DNA from 2 places in the Bradyrhizobium sp. SZCCHNS3002 genome. Region 2 is predicted to be linked to the other one. Evidence: riboswitches for the same ligand, from Rfam matches in the RefSeq annotation. Region 2 holds a riboswitch; the other holds the start of a gene.
What was found. A riboswitch is a leader RNA that binds a small molecule or an ion and turns the genes downstream of it on or off. The one in region 2 is predicted to bind cobalamin.
Positions count from the first base shown of each region.

Region 1: it holds a riboswitch for cobalamin, as region 2 does, so the genes downstream of both, QW845_RS30050 (HupE/UreJ family protein) here and QW845_RS32400 (TonB-dependent receptor domain-containing protein) in region 2, are expected to answer to the same signal.

Region 1 covers NZ_JAUHHY010000019.1:64,419-74,546, reverse strand. The annotation lists gene cobW (cobalamin biosynthesis protein CobW) at 1-736, opposite strand, end outside; gene QW845_RS30055 (DUF1636 domain-containing protein) at 757-1,152, opposite strand; gene QW845_RS30050 (HupE/UreJ family protein) at 1,156-1,788, opposite strand; cobalamin riboswitch at 1,907-2,100, opposite strand; gene cobU (bifunctional adenosylcobinamide kinase/adenosylcobinamide-phosphate guanylyltransferase) at 2,135-2,671, shown strand; gene cobO (cob(I)yrinic acid a,c-diamide adenosyltransferase) at 2,688-3,296, shown strand; gene QW845_RS30035 (cobyric acid synthase) at 3,301-4,794, shown strand; gene cbiB (adenosylcobinamide-phosphate synthase CbiB) at 4,781-5,752, opposite strand; gene cobD (threonine-phosphate decarboxylase CobD) at 5,790-6,842, shown strand; gene cobS (adenosylcobinamide-GDP ribazoletransferase) at 6,839-7,558, opposite strand; gene QW845_RS30015 (histidine phosphatase family protein) at 7,555-8,148, opposite strand; gene cobT (nicotinate-nucleotide--dimethylbenzimidazole phosphoribosyltransferase) at 8,148-9,203, opposite strand; gene QW845_RS30005 (Orn/Lys/Arg decarboxylase N-terminal domain-containing protein) at 9,347-10,128, shown strand, end outside.
Region 2 covers NZ_JAUHHY010000024.1:53,499-63,626, reverse strand. The annotation lists gene QW845_RS32435 (sulfatase-like hydrolase/transferase) at 1-514, opposite strand, end outside; gene QW845_RS32430 (DUF2380 domain-containing protein) at 714-1,646, opposite strand; gene QW845_RS32425 (sensor histidine kinase) at 1,836-3,251, shown strand; gene QW845_RS32420 (response regulator transcription factor) at 3,248-3,889, shown strand; gene QW845_RS32415 (hypothetical protein) at 3,921-4,214, opposite strand; gene QW845_RS32410 (SDR family NAD(P)-dependent oxidoreductase) at 4,214-5,071, opposite strand; gene QW845_RS32405 (DUF2336 domain-containing protein) at 5,612-6,724, shown strand; cobalamin riboswitch at 6,933-7,151, shown strand; gene QW845_RS32400 (TonB-dependent receptor domain-containing protein) at 7,262-9,322, shown strand; gene QW845_RS32395 (hypothetical protein) at 9,398-9,976, shown strand.

The DNA.
Region 1 (10,128 bases), on a different contig from region 2:
CGTTGTCGTGATGCGACGGCCGGGCGGCGAGATCATCCTCCGCTGCGGCGCCGAGCCCGAGCAGCACCGACGCCGACAGCCTGCCATGCTCGGTCGCGATCACCTTGACCGCGCGCTGCACCTTGGCGGCGATCTCGGCGGCGACATCCTTGCGCTGCTCCTCGCTCATCAGATCGCTCTTGTTCATCACGACGAGATCGGCGCACAGCAACTGGTCCTCGTAGACCTCCTCCAGCGGGTTGTCGTGATCGAGCGAGGCATCGGTGGCGCGCTGCGCCGCGAGCGCTTCCGGATCGTCGGCGAAGCGGCCCGCAACCACCGCCGGGCCGTCGACGACCGCCACGACGCCGTCGACCGTGACACGCGTCGCGATCTCGGGCCAGTTGAAGGCCTGCACCAGCGGCTTCGGCAGCGCCAGCCCCGAGGTCTCGATCACGATATGCTCCGGCGGCTCCTTCTGATCCAGCAGGCTCCTGAGCGCGGGCACGAAATCGTCGGCGACGGTGCAGCACAGACAGCCGTTCGACAGCTCGACGATGCGATCCTCCGGACAGTCCGGCACGCCGCAGCCCTTCAGGATGTCGCCGTCGATGCCGACGTCGCCGAACTCGTTGACGATGATGGCGAGCCGGCGGCCGTTCGCGGTCTCGATCAGATTGCGCACCAGCGTCGTCTTGCCGGCGCCGAGAAAACCGGTGACGATGGTGCAAGGCGTCTTGGCGAACGACTTCGTCATGGCGATGCGATCTCTCGGTTTCAGCGTGGCGCCGACAGCGCAGGCACGCGCGCGACGGTGTTCTTGCGGATGTATTCCGGGCGCTCGCGCCAGGCCGGCAGGCCCGCATCATGGCGCTGATGCAGCTGCGCGAATGCCAGCACATCCCGCGCATGCAGATCCGGATCGAGCGCGCCGAGCACATAGGTCCATTTGCCCGGCGCTGTCACCGCAACCGTGCACGCACGATTGCAGTTCGACAGGCACTCGACACCGACAACGGTGACGCCGGCGCGCTGCGCGGCCGGCACCGTCTCGATGGCTGCGAGCAAACGGGCACCGGCCCGCGGCTCGTCCGGCGGCGCAGCTTCAGGCGCCTGCGTGCGGCAGGTGACGCAGACGAACAGCGTCGTCTCTCCAGTCTCCGATGCGATCATCAATCAGCCGATCACGCCGGCGGCCGTTGCGGCGGCAACGCCGCCCACCAGCACGATGGCAGCGCCCGCGAGCCGCAGCGCCAGCGGCGCAGCCGCCTTGGCCTTCGCCGACAGCAGCCTGGTGCCGAGGAACGCACCGGCCGCGATGACGGTCTGGATCACGAGCAGCCCGGCGAGATAGGCTCCAAGCGGAGAGTTCTCGGCGCCGACGATCGATTCACCCAGCGCATATCCGTGGACGAGGCCGGTCACGGCGAACAGGCCGGCAACCGGCAACACGCCGAAACGCCCACGCATCACCACCACCAGCCCAACCACGGCGGTGGTCAGGCCGACCAGCAGCTCGGCAGCCGGGATGTTGGCCTTGGCCACATGCAGGCCGACGCCCGCGATCATCGCGGTGGTGAAGGCGAGCACCGGCGCGAAGCCGCGGCCCAGAAGAGCTGCAACGATGCCTGCGCCCACGATCGCCGCCAGATGGTCGATTCCGATGATGGGATGGCCGAGGCCGGACAGCATCCCCTGCGCAAACGTCTGCGGCAGCTTGCCGCCCATCATGTGATGCGCGAAGGCGGGATCGGCGGCGAGCAGCAACAGGCTCGCGGCTGCAAAGATCGTGGTACGGGTCAACTTCATGGCCGTCTCCGTCGCTTGCCGGCTCCCCAGAGGACCGGACGATGCGCTGCATCCGACGGCATCCCGCCCATCCCGGCGGGATCAGAACCAGCATCGCGACTCCCCGCGCGACGGGTCGGCCAACAGCAATGTCGACGGCAGGTCTCCTGGCTCTCGGGTCGCTGCATCAGGCCACCTTCCCGGTTTCCCAGTGGTGTCTTGGCCTCACACTCGCCGATTACAGTTGCGGGGGCAGCCACGGCCTTGGGTCAAGAACCCGCACCGTGTTCCCTAAATCTCTCCTTTCGGAGAACCGTCATCTGTTAGATACGGGTCGCGCCAAAGCCCGTCAATCGGAATCGTCCCCATGGCCCCTGCCCCGCCGCACCCCGTCCTGCCGCGCCTGACGCTGGTGCTCGGCGGCGCGCGCTCGGGCAAGAGCCGCCATGCCGAGGCGCTCGTCACCGCCCTTCCGCCGCCCTGGACCTATGTTGCGACGGCGCAGGCGTTCGACGCCGAAATGACCGACCGGATCGCCCAGCACAAGGCGCGCCGCACCGAGGGATGGCAGACGCTGGAGACCTCGCATGATCTACCTAGCCTCGTCCGGGCAAGCGGAGATTCGGGCACGCCCATGCTGATCGATTGCCTGACGCTCTGGCTCAGCAATGTGATGCTCGCCGACATGGACGTGCCGGCCAGATGCGCCGAGTTGATCGACGCGCTCGGGAACGCGCTTGGCCCGATCGTGGCCGTGTCCAACGAAGTCGGACTGGGCATCGTGCCGGACAACGCGCTCGCGCGCGCCTTTCGCGATGCCCAGGGACGATTGAACCAGGACGTCGCGGCCGTGGCCGATCGCGTAATCCTGATGGCGGCAGGACTGCCGTTGACTTTGAAGTGACAAGGAGAACATGCCCGTGACCGAAAGCGCCGACGATTCACGCCACAAGGCGAAGATGGAGAACCGCAAGGCGGTGCAGGATGCCGAGGTCGCCTCCAAGACCGTGGAGAAGGGCCTGCTCATCGTTCACACCGGCAAGGGCAAGGGCAAATCGACGGCGGCGTGGGGCCTGATGCTGCGCGCGATCGGCCGCGGCTTTCGCATCGGCGTCGTGCAGTTCGGCAAGGGCGCGTGGGAAACCGGCGAGCGCAAGGCGATCGAGACGTTCGGCGACCAGGTGTCGTGGCACACGCTCGGGGAAGGCTTCACGTGGGAGACCCAGGATCGTGCGCGCGACGTCGCCGCGGCCGAGCGCGCCTGGGCCAAGGCAAAGGAGCTGATGGCGGATCCGTCGATCCGGCTGCTCGTCCTCGATGAGCTCAACATCGCGCTACGCTACGATCACCTTGATATCACCGACGTCGTCGCCACGCTCGCAGGGCGCCGTCCCGACCTGCACGTGGTCGTCACCGGCCGCAACGCCAAGCCGGAGCTGATCGAGGCCGCCGATCTCGTGACCGAGATGAACCTCGTGAAGCATCATTTCGCGGCCGGCGTGAAGGCGCAGGAAGGCATCGAGTACTAGGCTCATGAGCGCGCGCGCCATCATGTTCCAGGGCACCGGCTCCGACGTCGGCAAATCGCTGATCGTCGCGGGGCTCGCGCGTGCGCTGACCTTGCGCGGCCTGAAAGTGGCGCCGTTCAAGCCGCAGAACATGTCGAACAACGCCGCCGTCACCACGGATGGCGGCGAGATCGGCCGCGCCCAGGCGCTGCAGGCGCGCGCGGCGCGGCGGCCGATGACGGTGCACATGAACCCGGTGCTGCTGAAGCCGCAGAGCGAGATCGGGTCGCAGGTCGTGGTGCAGGGCCGCGTCATCGGCAACGCCAAGGCGTCGGCCTATCAGGCGATGAAGCCGCAATTGATGAATGCGGTGCTCGAGAGCTTTCACCATCTGGCTGCTGATGCCGACATCGTGCTGGTCGAAGGCGCCGGCTCCGCCTCCGAGATCAACCTGCGCGCCGGCGATATCGCCAACATGGGCTTTGCCCAGGCGGTGCAGATTCCGGTGGTGCTGATCGGCGACATCGACCGCGGCGGCGTCATTGCGAGCCTGGTCGGCACCCAGGCGGTGATCGCGCCCGCGGATGCCGCACGCATCGCGGGTTTCCTCGTCAACAAGTTCCGCGGCGATCCGGCGTTATTCGCGTCGGGCATCAACGAGATCGCGCAGCGGACGGGCTGGACGTCGCTCGGGCTCATTCCGCATTTTTCCGATGCGCGCCGCCTGCCCGCCGAGGATGCGCTCGGACTGGCTGAACGCGGATCATCGGAAGGACGCAGGCCGAAGGTCGTCATCCTCGCCTATCCGCGCATCTCCAATTTCGACGAGTTCGATCCGTTGCGGCTGGAGGACGGAATCGACCTGCAGTTCCTGCGCCCGGGCACGCCGATTCCTGGCGACGCATCCATCGTGATCCTGCCGGGCTCGAAGGCGACGATCGCCGATCTCAGCGCCCTGCGTGACGCCGGCTGGGACATCGATCTCATCGCGCATCTGCGCCGCGGCGGCCGCGTGCTCGGCATCTGCGGCGGCTATCAGATGCTCGGACGCATGATCAGCGATCCCGACGGACACGAGGGGGCATCTGGTTCTGTCACGGGACTTGGGCTGCTTGACGTCGAAACGACCCTGACCGACGACAAGGCGTTGCGCGAGGTCCAGGGCACGCTGATGGACGGTCAATTGTCGTTTCACGGCTACGAGATGCATATCGGCCGCACCGAGGGACTGGCGACACAGCGCCCCTTCCTGACCTTCTCCGATGGCCGGCGCGATGGTGCCATCACGGCCGATGGCCTGGTTGCCGGCTGCTACGTACATGGCCTGTTCGCCGACGACGGCCTGCGTAGCCACTGGCTGCGCGGCCTCGGCTCGACGACGAGCGGCCTCGTCTATGAGACCGATGTGGACACGACGTTGGATGCATTCGCGGCGCATCTTGAACGCCACGTCGACGTCGACCGCATCCTCGCGCTGGCCAGCCAGCCCGCACCACCGGAGGCGGCTACACGATCCTGACCAGGACGAGTCCTGCGACGACCACGGCCTGAACCAGACACGCTAGCCGATACAGCCGCAAGGCGCGCCGGATGTCGGACGCGTCGAGATCGGCGCGCCCGTCTCCCATCCAGGCGTCGGTGACGAGATGACCGTGATAGACGCGCGGGCCCGCCAGGCGCAGTCCGAGTGCACCGGCCATCGCCGCTTCCGGCCAGCCGGCATTGGGCGAACGATGCTTCGATGCATCGCGTGTAACGGCTCGCACCGCGGCCGAAGTCGAGGCGCTGGGGATGCAGGCCGCAGCGGCTGCGATCCACAGCGCGGACAGGCGCGAGGCCGGCAGATTGACGAGATCGTCGAGCCGCGCCGCCGCCCAGCCGAACGCGCGGTGACGGTCCGAGAGGTGACCGATCATGCTGTCGGCGGTGTTGAGAGCCTTGTAGATCAGGATGCCCGGCAATCCGCCGACAACGAGCCAGAACAACGGCGCGACGACTCCATCGGAGAAGTTTTCCGCCAGGCTCTCGACCGCAGCCCGCGCGACGCCGGCTTCATCCAGCCGCTCGGGATCGCGGCCGACGATCATGGAGACGGCTTGGCGGCCGCCGTCGAGTCCCTGCTGCTCCAATCCTTCGGCGACGGCTGCGACATGCGTATCGAGACTGCGCTGGGCCAGCAGGCTGCTTGCCGCCACACCAAGGATGATGGTTGCAACCGGCTCGCCGACGAGCGCCTGCACGACCCATGCTGCAATAAGGCCGGTGGCCATCATCCCGACGACGAGCAGGCACACCAGCCCAATGCCGCGCGCGCGTCGTGCGGCAAAGCTGTCTGCTGCCCTGTTCCAGCGGCGGTCGCCCCATGCTATCAGCGCGCCCATCCACATCACGGGATGACCGATCCGCTGCACCAGGACCTGGGGATAGCCCACGGCCGCCTCGACGAGGAGCGCCGTGAGCGCGAGAGAGACGAACATCGATCTCCGCTGAAGGAAAGGCATGTAAAGGAACGAGATGGACGACAGAGCGACTAGCACGCATAAGGATGAGCCGGAAGCGATCCTTCACGGCGGCGATCTCGCTGCGGTCAGCCGTCTCTACCCGGACGCACCGCTGCCGTGGATCGATCTGTCGACCGGCATCAATCCGATCCCTTACCCCGTGCCGACGGTCCCGGCTGAGAGCTGGACACGGTTGCCCAGCAAGCCCGACGAGGACGCGCTGCTGTCCGTTGCCGCTGCACGGTACCGCCTGCAGACACCCGCATCGATTGTTGCGGCCGCAGGCACCCAAGCGCTGCTGCAGATTCTGCCGCGCCTGCGCGCTTCAAGTTCGGTCGCTGTGTTTACGCCGACCTACGAAGAACATGAGCTCTGCTGGCGCCGCTGCGGTCACCGAGTGCGTTTGGTCGACAAGGTCGATGCGCTGGCGGAAGCAGACGTCGCCATTGTGGTCAACCCGAACAATCCCACTGGACGATTGCTGCCACGCGCCACGCTCCACTTGCTCGGCGTGACGCTCGCGCGTCGCAACGGCCTGCTTGTGGTAGACGAAGCTTTTGCTGATTTCTGTCCCGTGGAGGCGAGCCTGATTCCGAGCTTGCCACCAGCCACTCTGGTGTTGCGATCGTTCGGAAAGGCTTACGGCCTGGCAGGATTGAGGCTCGGCTTTGCCATAACTTCCCAGGACCTGGCCGATCAATTGCGCCGTGCGCTGGGTCCATGGGCCGTGTCTGGACCTGCGCTTGCGATAGGTTCGATTGCTCTGGCTGACGACCAATGGCTGCGGGACGCACGCGTGAGGCTGGTGTCCGACGGACAACGGCTCGATACGATGCTGACCGCGTCCGGCTGCCAAATTCACAGCCTCGGTTCCAGGGCTCTTGGCGGAACACCCCTGTTCAGGCTGGTCGAGAACGCGAATGCTGCCGCATTGGCCGAGCGGCTCGCCCGGCACGGCATCCACGTTCGGCGTTTTCCGGCTCAGCCAAACTGGCTGCGCTTCGGCCTGCCGGGCGATGAGTCCGAGTGGCAGCGGCTGGCGCAGGCGCTCGGCGGCGCCTTCTAGCCGAGCACGCAGGCGGCAAGCAGCAGCGTTTCCGTGACCTCGATGCTGGCGCCATGGCAATCACCAGTGATGCCGCCGAGCCGCCATTGCCAATAGAATGCGACCGCCGGCAGGAGCACGATGGCGAGCAGCGTCGGGACCGCGCCGGCCAGCGCGGCGATCACGAGCACGCCGCCCCACGCGATAATGACATTCCAACCGACGCTGTTCGAGACGCTCGCGCCGAGCCCCGGCTTCAACGACAGTAGCGTCTTGGTGCAGACCAGCGTTCCCAGCCGTGCCCAGGCCGGGATCAGCAGCAGCACCCAGGCCGTCGGGCCCGTGGCCAGCTCGGCGGTCAGCACCAGCTTGGCGGCGATCTGCAGCGATATCGCGACCACGGCGAAGCTGCCGGCATGGGGATCGCCGAGCACGGCGACGAAGCGCTCGGGCTTGCCATGCGCGGCGCCGAACGCATCGGCGACGTCGCCGAGCCCGTCGAGATGCAGCGCGCCGGTGATCCAGATCCAGGCGACCAGCACGGCGAGCGCGACGATCCACGGATCGGCCTCATGAAAAAGGCGGGCGATCAGCGCCAGACAGGCGCCAATCACCAGTCCGGCTGCCGGAAACCAGACCGACGCCCGCGCAAGATCGTCCGGCCGCGACTCCGCGACGCGCGGGGTCGGTAGCCGCGTCAGGAATTGCAATGCGATCCAGAATTCACGCAGACTCATGGCTGGATGATCTCGACGATTTCGCCCCAAGCTACACCATCATCGCCCTGCCCGGCTTCGAGCGTGATCCGCGTGCCGGGACAGATACGGAGGCTCCATAGCTGGCGCAGCGGCCAGCCAAGCAGATGCGACAACGCGGCACGCATGGCGCCGCCATGCGTCACCACCAGAACCGGCGCAGACTCGGACTTTGCCAGAATGCGATCAGTCGCGCGCGTGACACGCGCTCGCAGATCGACCCAGCTCTCACCGCCCGGTGCCCGGACTGTGGGATCGGCATGAAAGGCGTCGAGCAAGCCTTCCCCCCCGGACTCGGCGGCGATGTCACGGCGGCTTCGCCCGTCCCAGCGCCCGAAATCGAGCTCGCTCCAATCCGCGTCGATGTTCAGCGCGCAGCCGGTCTGACGCGCATAATCCTCCGCTGCCGCACGTGCGCGCGCCAACGGCGAGCTGACGACGCTGCGCCAGATCTGGCTCTGCGTCTGCCGCCGGAATATATCCCAGCCGGATTCGCTGAGCGGCGGATCGGTGCGGCCATCGAGATGGCCATCCCGCCCCGTCGTCCCGTGCCGCAGCAGATCGATCCGCATCAGGACTTGGCTCCCGAGACGGCGGCCTCCGCGAAGGTCGCCATGCCCCCGTGGAGCGCGCAGGCCAGCCTGATGATCGGCAGCGCGGTGGCGGCGCCCGAGGCCTCGCCGAGCCGCAGATCGAGGTCGATCAGAGGACGGGCGCCGAGCACGTCGAGCACGATGGCGTGGCCGCGTTCGGCCGAGCGGTGCGAGAACAACAGCCACGGACGGCAGGAAGGATTGAGGCGGACGGCAACCAGCGCCGCGACCGAGACGATGAAGCCGTCGACCAGCACCGGCCAGCGCCGCTGCGCGGCGGCGACGATCGCGCCGGCCATCGCGATGATCTCGAAGCCGCCGACCGCTTTCAGGATGTCCGCGACGGCCGCTCCCGCCGTGAGCCCGTGTCGCCGCAATGCGTCGGCGATCACCGCGGCCTTCCTGGCCCGCCCGTCGGCGTCGAGCCCGGTGCCGCTGCCGACGGTGTCGACAGGCGCACAGGACAGCAGCGCTGCGGCGATCGCTGCCGCCGACGTCGTGTTGCCGATCCCCATCTCGCCGAAGATCACGAGTTGCGGCGCGTGATCGGCCTGCCGCAGCACCGCGCGCCGTCCGGCTTCCACCGCGAACGTAACCTCCTCCGGCGTCAGCGCCGCCTCGGTGCTGAAATCGCGGGTGCCGCGCCGTGGCTTGTCGACGACGACGCCGGGCACCGGCTCATGCGCCAGCGTTCCGACGTCGACTACCTCAAGCGGGCAGCCCAGGCTGCGCGCCAGCACCGAGATCGCCGCACCACCGGCCGCGAAGTTGTGCAGCATCTGCACCGTCACTTCCGGCGGATAGGCCGACACGCCCTGCGCCGCGATGCCGTGATCCCCTGCGAACAGCACCACCGGGACCCTGTCGGCCCCCGGCCGTTCCAGGGCCTGCAGCGCCGCCAGTTCGACCGCCACCTGCTCCAATCGCCCAAGGGCGCCAAACGGCTTGGTCAACTGCGCCTGGCGTTCCAGCGCCGCCTGCCGATGGAGTTCGGACGGGGCCGCACAATCAAGGCTGATCCATTCAGGAAGCACCGCGGATCCTTTCAGCGTCACTCGGGTTCGGGACGATTGCCACCGCGAGACGGCCGAGACAAGCTCCGTGAGTGCCCGATTGTCATTGAACCGTCATCGAACGTGACGACAGGTGGCTGCCCCACCCAGCCCGAAAGACTCTCATGGAATATTCCCGTCGCTTCACCTTCCTGTTCGCCGCGCCCGTGTTCGAAACCGACGATCTTGCGGGCGTCCGCTTCAACCAGATCATCGAGGAGATCCAGCGCTCGGGCTTCGAGGTGGTGCGGGCCCGCAAGCTGGAGGACGCCGAGATCGCGGTGCAGACGGACGCCGCGATCGGCTGCATGGTCGTCGACTGGGGCAAGAAGGGACTGGAGGGCAAGACGGCGTCGCTGATCAATCTGATGCGCCGGCGCGGACTGGACTTCCCGATCATCCTCCTGATCCGCCGCAAGCGGTTCGAGGATCTGCCGGTCGAGGTGCTCGACTTCATCGACGGCTATGTCTTCCTGTCGGAGGAGACGCCCGCCTTCATCGCCAAGAACCTGATCAGCCGGCTGAAGCAATATGCCGAGACGCTGAAGACGCCGTTCTTCGGCACGCTGGTCGACTATGCCGAGGAAGGCAACCAGCTCTGGACCTGTCCCGGCCACAATGGCGGCGTGTTCTACAGCCGCAGCCCGATCGGCCGGATCTTCGTCGAGCATCTCGGCGAGGCGGTGTTTCGCGACGACCTCGACAATTCCGTGCTCGATCTCGGCGATCTCCTGACACATGAAGGACCGGCGCTGCGCGCGCAGAAGGAAGCGGCGCAGATCTTTGGCGCCGAGAAGACCTATTTCGTCCTCAACGGCACGTCGACGTCCAACAAGGTCGTGCTGGGGGCCTTGGTCACCGATGGCGACCTCGTGCTCTTCGATCGCAACAACCACAAGGCCGCCCA
Region 2 (10,128 bases):
AGTTAAGCGAATACAGCGTCAGCGCCGCGAGGCAGGCGAGCTTGCCGGCGAGCGCCGGCAGCCGCGCGATCCGGAACGGGTCGGCCCACCACAGCAGCCCCAACAGCGGCAACACGACCGCGACGGCCACCAGCACCGACAGCTTGAGATTCGGAAAGATCGTGAACAGGAATGCCGCGCTGTCGTGATCGATCAGCATCACGTCGACGAAGTTCGCGGTCATCTGGACCACAGCGTGCTTGAGCTGCGACAGCAGCACCAGCACCACGACCATGGTCAGCGCCAGCGCGGCCGACACCGCAGGCCGCCGCAGCAGCACCAGCCAGAAGCCGTTCAGGATGCCCCAGGCCAGCACGAAGCCGAGCCGCGAGCCGAAATCGGTCTCGGTGTGCAGCATCAGAGCGAGCGCCGCCACATGCGGCGCGGCGACGGCGGACAGCCGGACGGCGGCAGAGCGTGTTGCGCTCGCCGCGGCGAGCGTGGTGATCGGTTGGTCGTTCGGGGTCAGTGACATCAGCCGGTCGAAAGCAGGCGCCCTTCGCCGGCGCATGCCGACAGATCAAGGAAGCCGATCCTGTCATTCGACCGTAATGAAATCGTCACAAATCACAACAGCCCGGATTTGCACGGAGCCGCGCGCCGATCGTCCGGCATGGCGGACCGGCGCAGCTCCCGGCGACGGCTCCGGGACCGGAGCGATGGCCGGGCCGCGATCAGTGCTCCGAGCCGGTCTCGAGCAGCCGCTCGCGCACCAGACGCACCGCGCCGCGACTCCAGGAATAATTGGCGCCGAGGCGCAGCCCGCTGTCGCCGGCGACGACGAGTGCGCCACTGTCGGCCTGGCGGACGCGAAAACCGATGATGTATTCGGTGCGGCCGATCCGCCTGACGATGCCGAGCAGCGACTGCTGGGCGCCGACCGCGCGCGCCACTCGCGCCTCGCAATCGTCGCACTCACGCACCGGCTGCCCCGGCTTGATCTCGCCGGCGGCGTCCACGAGGCGGTAGCGCCCGGACTGCGCCAGCAGCTGCCGCACCGCGTCGGTCGCCTCCTGCAGCCCCTTCTGGTCGGACTCCGTCGCGCCGAGCGCAGCGCCTGCGCTGGTGTCGTCGAGCTCGAATGGCAAGAGCGCCAGCCGGATCGGCTCCGGCGGCGCCAGCGCGTCACGGACCTGGCGCGAGACGAACATCTCGGCGCGCTGCCAGGCCTCGTCGCTGTCGCCGCGGAAGGTGAAGACCTTGTCGAACAGCACCCGATGGGAGGTGACGTCGATGGCCGACGCCCGCGCCCACTGCACCAGGGTCGAGAGCTTCTGGACACCACCGGTGACCACGACGGTGGCGCCGGCCGCGGCCGCCATCTGCAACCGTGCCTCCGGCGACGCATCGGTCGGACAGGACGGAGCGCAGGACGGGCTGACCGGACGCAGCCGCGCATCCGCGGCGACATCGCGGCGGAGCGCGGCGATGAACGCATCCAGCCGCCGCTGATGCGCTGCGGTCTGATCGACCGGCTCGCCGGACGTATCGAGATAGCTGAAATCATCGACCAGCACGGCCGGGACATCACCAGAGGCGGCGCGGACCGGGCCGGCCGCGAGAGCAAGCGCGAAAACGAGGCAACGGACGAGGCGGCGGTTCGACATGAGATTCCCCTGCAACGATGTCTGGCGCTCCGAAGCTAGATGCCGGCGCGGCATGGCTGCAGCGGCGAGGATCCCGGCGAGGCACGGGAAAATTTCACGACGGCACCGTCCACCGGGCCGCGGCGCTTTTGGCCCGGGCGGTTCTGCCGTTAAATGCCGGCGGGCTGGGCTGCCATGGACGCGCCGAAGATGTGGAGCCGCTACGACCTCAAATACCGCCTGACGCTGCGCATCGCGGCGGTCTCGGCGCTCTGCTTCGCGGCGATCTGCGCCTATGTGCTGTTCGACACCGACCGCTCGGTGCATGCGCGCAACGCGCGGATCGCCGAGATCACGGCCCGGACGCTGCAACTGCAGCAGAGCAAGATGCATTGGGTCAACAGCCCGCCGGCCGGCTTTCCCGACCTCGACGCGGTCGCGGCCGCGGCGATGGGACCGGGGCTGTGCATCGCCTATCGCGGCGTCGACGGCGTGATCGTGCAGCGGATCTGCGGCGGCGCGGACGCGCAGGCGGACGATCCGCCCCGCGCCTTCGCGATGCCGTATCGGCGGCTGTTCGAGCCGGGCCGGGAAGCGGCACGGCCGGTCAGGTTTCGCGGCGAGAGGACCGGCGATGCGGTCGTCTGGATCGATGCCGGCGTCATGACCGCGGACGCCTGGCGCGAGCTCGGCCGGCTGCTGCCGGTACTCGGGACGGCGCTGGTGCTGCTGTGCGTGCTGGCCTACGCCGCACTGGCCCGCGCGCTGCGCCCGACGCGGCTGATCCGCGCCGGGCTGGAGCGGATCGCCGCCAACGATCTGTCGGCGCGGCTGCCACCGTTCGACCTCGCCGAGCTCTCGGCGATCCGCGATGCCTTCAATCAGCTCGCCGAGGGGCTGGAGACGGCGCTGGTGCAGCGCGGCGAATTGACCCGGCGCCTGATTGCCCTGGAAGACGACGAACGCCGCCACCTCGCCCGCGAGCTGCATGACGAATTCGGCCAGTCGCTGGCGGCGATCCGGGCGCTCGCAGCGTCGATCCGTCACAGCGCGGCGCAGGATTGCCCCGCTCTGGTCGGCGAATGCGACGGCATCGCGCGCACCGCGAGCGACATGATGGAGCAGTTGCGCGGCGCGCTGATGCGGCTGCGTCCGCCTGATGTCGACGAGCTCGGCCTCGCCGGCAGCCTCGAAGGCCTCGTGGCCGGCTGGAACCGGCGGCAGCACGGCCGCACCGTGTTCGAGATCAGCCTGTCGGGCGACGTCGACCGGCTGCCCAGCATCGTCGCCAGCAACGTCTACCGCATCGCGCAGGAGGCGCTCACCAACGCCGTCAAGCACGCCGGCGCGACGCGCGTGCGATTGCAGTTGACGCTTCAGGACGGGCCGGCCCGGTCGGCGCCGGAGAGCACGACCGTGCTCACCGTCGAAGATGACGGTCCTGCCGGCGATGCGCCCGACAAGCCGGGCATGGGCCTGCTCGGCATGCGCGAGCGCGTCGCCTCCATGGGGGGCCAGATGAGCTTTGCGGCCACGTCCGGCGGCGCGCGCCTCCGCGTCGAGATTCCGCTCCCGGCCCTGCCCGGCCTCTCGCCTGCGCAGCCGGAAACGGCCTACGCGGCATGACGACGCCCGCCGGCACCATCCTGCTGGTCGACGACCATGCCGTGGTCCGCGAGGGCTACAGGTCGATGCTGCAGAAGCAGCCGGGACTGCGCGTAGTCGCCGAAGCCGCCGATGGCGCCGAAGCCTACCGGCTGTTCAAGGAGGTCAGGCCCGATCTCGTCATCATGGACCTGACGATGCCGGGCGTCGGCGGCATCGAGGGCATCCGCCGCATCCGGCAATGGGATCGCGGCGCGCGCATCCTCGTCTTCACCATGCATGAGAATGCCGGCTTCGCGGTGCAGGCGATCCGCGCCGGCGCCCGCGGCTATGTCACCAAGAGCAGCCCGCCGGAGGCTCTCGTGCGCGCCGTCATGGACGTGCTGGCAGGCCGCATCGCGATCAGCCCCGACATCGATCACGAGCTCGCGCTCAGCCGCCTCTCCGGCGAGCGCGCCGCCGCCGACGTGCTGTCCGCGCGCGAGTTCGAGGTGATGCAGATGCTGCTGGCCGAACGGACGACGGACGAGATCGCGTCCGCGCTGCATCTCAGCCCGAAGACGGTTGCCAACCTGCACTCGCTGATCAAGGACAAGCTCGGCGTCGCCACCGACATCGAGCTGGTGCGGCTGGCGCTGCGGCAGGGCCTGCTGAGCTGAGCCGGCGGGGCTTACATCCCCGCGAGAAAGCTCAGGAGTCGCCCTGCGGCGTTGCTGCCGCGTCCGACGCCGTGACCGGATCGTCGATCAGGTGAAACGCGCGCCCGAGCCGGCGCTGCACGCTCATCACGGCGCGGTCGACGTCGCTGATCAGGCTGTCGCCGAGAACGACGTGCGGGATCTCCCAGTTGCGGCCGCTGCGCACGTCGAGCGCATGAACCGCCGGCACGCGCGCGGTCTCGCAGCCCGGCTGCGCGCGAAGGTCCTCCTCGACCAGGCGGGTCAGCTCCGCCTGGGTCTTGCCGATGGTCGTCATCGCCGGCATCAGGGCCTGGTCGCGGGCATCAGGCCGAGCCGCTTGGCGATGATGCGATCGACGGTCCGTTTCGGAAGCACCCGCACGATCCATTGCCTCATGGCGTCGGGCGCGATCTCGTAGCGCACCTTGGGCGCCGGCAAGGTCAAGGCGTCGGCCACCCGCGCGGCGATGGTCTCGGCCGGCAGCCCGGACTTGCCGAGATTCAGCATGAAGGCGCGGATCTTCTGCAACGCCGGGAAGAACGGCGAGGCCTGATACGGCGACAGGTCGACCTCGTCGGCCTTGGCCCAGATCGGCGTCTTCACCGCGCCTGGCGCGATGACGATGACGTCGATGCCGAACAGCATCAGCTCACGGCGCAGGCTCTCGGACAGCCCTTCGATCGCATGCTTTGAGGTCGAATACGGCGCCAACAGCGGGTTGCCATTGCGCCCGGCCACCGAGCTGACCATCACGATCCGGCCCCGCTCCCCTTTCATGGCGGGATCCGCTCCGAGCAGCGGCGCGAACGCCTGGGTCGCGATCACCGGGCCGATGACGTTGACCTCCATCTGATGGCGGAACTGCGCGATCGGCAGCTCCGTCACCGGCCCCGCGACGGCGATGCCGGCATTGTTGACCAGGCCGGCGAGCGCCTCGCCGGCGAGAGCCGCCCGCACCTCCTCCGCGGCCGCCTTCACCGCCGCCTCGTCGGTCACGTCGAACAGCAGCGGCGTGAAGTTGGCGCCGAGCTCGCTGCGCAGACGGTCTGCATCGGCCTGCTTGCGAACGCTGCCGAACACGCGAAAGCCGCGCGCGAGCAGGTGCTTCGAACAGGCGAACCCGATGCCGGTGGATGCGCCGGTGATGACGACGGATTTCATGGGGACCTCAACGATTTGCGCGGCGATTATCGCACGGGATGCGGCAAGATGCTGGCGCTGATTTTTCGCGTGAGGTCATCACCCGCCGAGCCTGCCCCGGAACAACGGAATACGGCACGCAACGCACGGCGCGTCGGCAAAACGGCCGCGGCAAGAATGGGATTTAAGTTTCAATGCTTGGGAGGATGAGAGCTGACGTGAGATCGAGGGCAGCGACCAAACTGGATGAAGGAAGGTTTGTGACCTTATGAGATCGTTAACCTTTCCGCCTCGCTCGCCTGTCTTCGCCGGGTCTGCAAGGAGGTGATCGCACCTCATTCCATCGATTGTCCGGCGAATCTCCGAAAGGCCGGGCTCCGGCCCGTCTTCCCCTCTATGCGTATCGTCTTAATTTTCCGTATCCGTGTTTCCCCGGAGTACTACGCCCTCCGCCCCTAACGCATTGTTATTTCCCGTGCCGAAAACTGCCCCGGCCGAAAGCCTTGCAGCGGATCACACGCGTTGCTGTCGCTCCGGCAATCCGGACCAACGGGCGCGATCGTGTCACAGCCAGAACAGCTTCCGCTTTCAGAAAACTCCATCATCACCGAACTCGAAGAGGCCGTCCGCAGCGGCTCCTCGGCGAAGCGCGTCAACACGCTGCGCCAGGTCACCAACCTGTTCCTGCATGACGGCGAACGCCTCAGCGAGGACCAGATCAAGGTGTTCGACAACGTGCTGTGCATGCTGGTCTCGCGGGTCGAGACCCGCGCGCGGGCCGAGCTCAGCAAGCATCTCGCGCCGGTCGACTATGCGCCCGTCGAATTGATCCAGCAGCTCGCCCGCGACGATGAAATCTCGGTGGCCGAGAACGTGCTGATGCACTCGAGCCGGCTCACCGAGCATACGCTGGTGGAGGTCGCGGCGACCAAGGGCCAGGATCACCTGATGGCGATCTCCAGCCGCCCGCATCTGACCGAGGCGGTGACCGACATCATCGTCGACCGCGGCGAGCGCCGGGTCATCCGCAAGCTTGCCAACAACCAGACCGCGCGCTTCTCCGAGACCGGCTATTCCGGGATGATGGCGCATGCCGAGGACGACGACGAATTGTCCGAGATCATCGGGCTGCGCATCGACCTGCCCACCAAGCATCTGCGCGACCTGCTGCGCCGCGCGACCGAAGCCGTGCGCGCCAAGTTGATGGCCTCGGCGCCGCCGGCGTTGCAGCAGGAGATCAAGAAGATCCTCAAGGCGATCGCCGACGTTGTGCGCAGCGACGGCGGCCTGATCGGGCGCGACTTCACGCTGGCCGAAGAGGCCGTCAAGCGCATGAAGGGGCTGAACGAGCTCAACGATTCCGCCATCGCCTTCTTCGCCGAGACGCGCCGCTTCGGCGAGGTGTCCGCCGCACTCGGCCTGCTCAACAACGTCCCGACCGAGATGATGGCCAAGGTGCTGGAGGGCCCGCGCACCGACATCGTGCTGATCCCCTGCCGTGCCGCCGGGCTGGCCTGGTCGGTGGTGGCGAAGATCCTGACCCACCGGCCGATCAAGCACGCCATCGACAGCGACACGCTGAAGCTCGCGGAACGCGACTATTCCCGCCTGTCCCTCGACACCGCCCAGCGCACCCTGCGGTTCTGGATGGTGCACAACAAGGTCGAGAAGTAAGCGGCGCTCGCAAAAGCGATCCGCGCCGGAATTGATTCGCGCCTCACACCCCGCTGTCGTCCCTGCGAACGACAGCTGTGGGGCGTCGCGGGTGCCGGGTATCTCATGCCGAACGCGGCAGCCGAGAGAGTTCGCCACACGCAATCCACGCCAGCGCGTTATCGCCAGGAGATCACCGGGCGCCGGATTGACTTTGGTGCGCCCGCACTCCTACGGTGACGGCGACGGTGCCCCTCGACCGGGGCTCAATAGGGAATGCGGTGCCGGAGACGTCTCGCAAGGGACGTGACCGAAGGCCGCAGCTGCCCCCGCAACTGTAAGCGGCGAATCTCGCGTCAGAGGCCACTGGGAAATCTCGGTCCCGGGAAGGCGACGTGGAGGTGACGACCCGCGAGCCAGGAGACCTGCCGTCAGCCGTGGTCACACGCGAGGATGCCGGTCGGGGCGTTATTGGCATCGTTTTCAGGCAGGCCTGCAAAGGCGTGCATGAGACCTCGTTCGCGGTGACGTGCCACTGACGTCATGCCGAGGTCACTCGTGTCTCCCGTTCCCCATGCCAGGCGCCGTCGCGCCCTTCTGTCGTCGTTCTACCTCCTCTCGTCGTTCGCGCTGCTCGGTCCCTCCCCCGCAACGGCGCAGCAATCCGCCTCGCCCGATCTGCTGCCGCCGGTCGAGGTCGACCCGCCGCACCGGCCGATCGCTCCGAAACCGGCCATCCCCCGCAGAGCCGGCAACGCCGCGCATCAACAGATGCCGGCGGCAAAGCCGGAATCGCCGGCCAGCCCGCCCGTCGCGGTCAGCCCGGCCGGCATCGTGACGCCGGTCGCCAACGTCGCGAATGCGATCACGGTGGTGACCGACAAGGACATCGCCGCGCAGCAGGCCCGCACGGTGCCGGACATCCTGAGCACCGTCCCCGGATTGAACGTCGTGCAGGCCGGCGGCCCGGGCGGCCAGACCAACGTCTTCATGCGCGGCACCAATGCCAACCACACCAAGCTCATCATCGACGGCATCGACGTCGGCGACGTCACCAACAGCAACGGTGCGTTCGATTTCGCGCATCTGCTCGCCGCCGACATCCAGCAGCTCGAGGTGCTGCGCGGGCCGCAGAGCGGGCTGTACGGCTCCGATGCGATCGGCGGCGTGATCTCGGTGATCACGCGCAAGGGCGACGGCCCGGCGCGGGCGACCGCCTCGGTCGAGACCGGCTCGTTCAAGACCTTCAACCAGTCGGCCGGCGTCAGCGGCTCACAAAACAATGTCAACTACGCGGTCAACGTCGCGCATCTGCACGCCGGCGACGTGCCGGTGACGCCATGGCAACTGCTCCCGGCCGGGCAGAAGGCGATCGGCAACGCCTACGACAACGTGACCGCCTCGTCCAAGCTCGGCGTCGATCTCAACGAGGCCTGGACACTGAATTCGGTTGTCCGCTACACCGACGCCACCCTGCTGTTCACCGGCGACAGCGGCTTTCCCAGCGTTCCCGATGCGATCAGGAGCAAACACACCGTCCACCAGCTGGCAACGCGCCAGGAAGCCGTGTGGTCGCTGCTCGGGGGCCGCATCAGGAACTACTTCGGCGTCAACTACGTGAACAACTGGTCGTCCGATCTGACGGCCGGCAATCCCGTGGCCGCGGTCGCCACGGGGGAGCGCATCAAATATGACTGGCACGCGGTGACCGAACTGGCGCCGCACAACAATCTCGTCGTCGGGCTGGAGCAGCAGACCGAGCGGCTGAAAACAACCGATCTTTCCGCCGAGAACGGCAACAAGGCCGGCTTCGTCGAGCTGCAGACGGAGCTCGCCAAGCGCTGGTTCGTGGTGGCGAGCCTGCGCAACGACGTCAACGACCAGTTCGGCGGCCATGGCACCTACCGCATCGCGCCGGCGGTGATCCTGCCGCTCACCGAGACCAAGCTGAAGGCGAGCTACGGCACCGGCTTCAAGGCACCGACCTTGAGCCAGCTGCACCAGGATTTTCCGGCCTTCAACTTCTTCGCCAATCCGGACCTGAAGCCGGAAGAGAGCACCGGCTACGATGCCGGCTTCGAGCAGCCGCTGTTTTCGGATCGCATCCGCTTCGGCACGACCTACTTCCACAACAGCATCACCAACCTGATCAATTTCAACGCGACCTTCACCTCCTATGCCAATGTGGGCCTCGCGACCACCGAAGGCACCGAGAGCTTCGTGACGGCTGATCTCACCGATCGGATCTCGCTGCGCGCGGACTACACCTTCACCCGCGCAGTCGATGCGGCCACCGGTCAGCAGCTATTGCGACGGCCGAAGGAGAAATGGAGCGCAACCGCGATCTGGCTGCCGGTCGATGCGCTCAGCCTGTCGGCCACCGTGCTGAGGATCAGCGACTGGCTCGATGTCAGCCGCGACGGCATGACCACCGGCCTCGTCGCACCCGGCTACACGGTCGTCAACCTGCGCGGCGACTACGCGCTGTCCGACCAGGTCAAGCTGTTCGGCCGGATCGACAACCTCTTCAACCGTCACGCCCAGAACCCGACCGGATTCCTGGCGCCCGGCTTCGGCGCGTTCGGCGGCATCCGGGTGGCGAGCTTCGGCGTGCAGTGACGCTGCCGGCCAACTTCCCGGCGGCTGACAGAAGCTGCCGAAATGGACTACAATCGCAACAGAAGGAGATGTTCCATGACTCTCGACGTTCTCGCCCGATCTGGTTCCGAGGCTCGCCTCGCGCCCGTTCCGCAACGGCATGCCGCTGCGTTCTGCTTCGCGCTGCTGACAGCTGCCTGCGCGCTGGCGAGCTTCGTGTTCGCCTGCGCGACGCCGTTTGCGGCCTTCGCCGTGATCGCCGCCGCCATGCTGCCGCTGCGCATGGCGCTGCCGGTGATGCTCGGCGCCTGGCTGGTCAACCAGGGCATCGGCTTCGGCGCGCTGCATTATCCGGTGGATGCCAACACGCTGGCCTGGGGCGCGATGATCGGCGTTGCGGCGCTGGGTGCCACGCTCGTCGCCCGCATGGCGCTGGCGGCCTTGCGCACGGCACCAGCGCCGGCCGCGTTTGCCGTCGCGCTCCTCAGTGCCTACGCGGCCTATGAGCTGGTGCTGCTGGCCGCCACGCCCGCACTCGGCGGGGCCGCAAGCTTCGCGCTCCCGATCGTCGCCCGCCTCGGCCTGACCAGCGCCGCCTGGCTGGTCGGCCTCGTCGCGGTCAGTGAGATCGTCCGCCTGCTCACGCCGCTGGCTTCGCGGCACACGGCGTCCTGACCGAACCAGCATCAGCGGTTAGGCGCTCGTCGTCTTCCCGCCCACTGCCGTCGTCCCCGCGAACGCGGGGACCCATACCGCGTGATGTGAGTTGGCGGAAACGGTCTGGATCATCGTCCTTCGCAAAACAAAAGCCGGTGGTTATGGGTCCC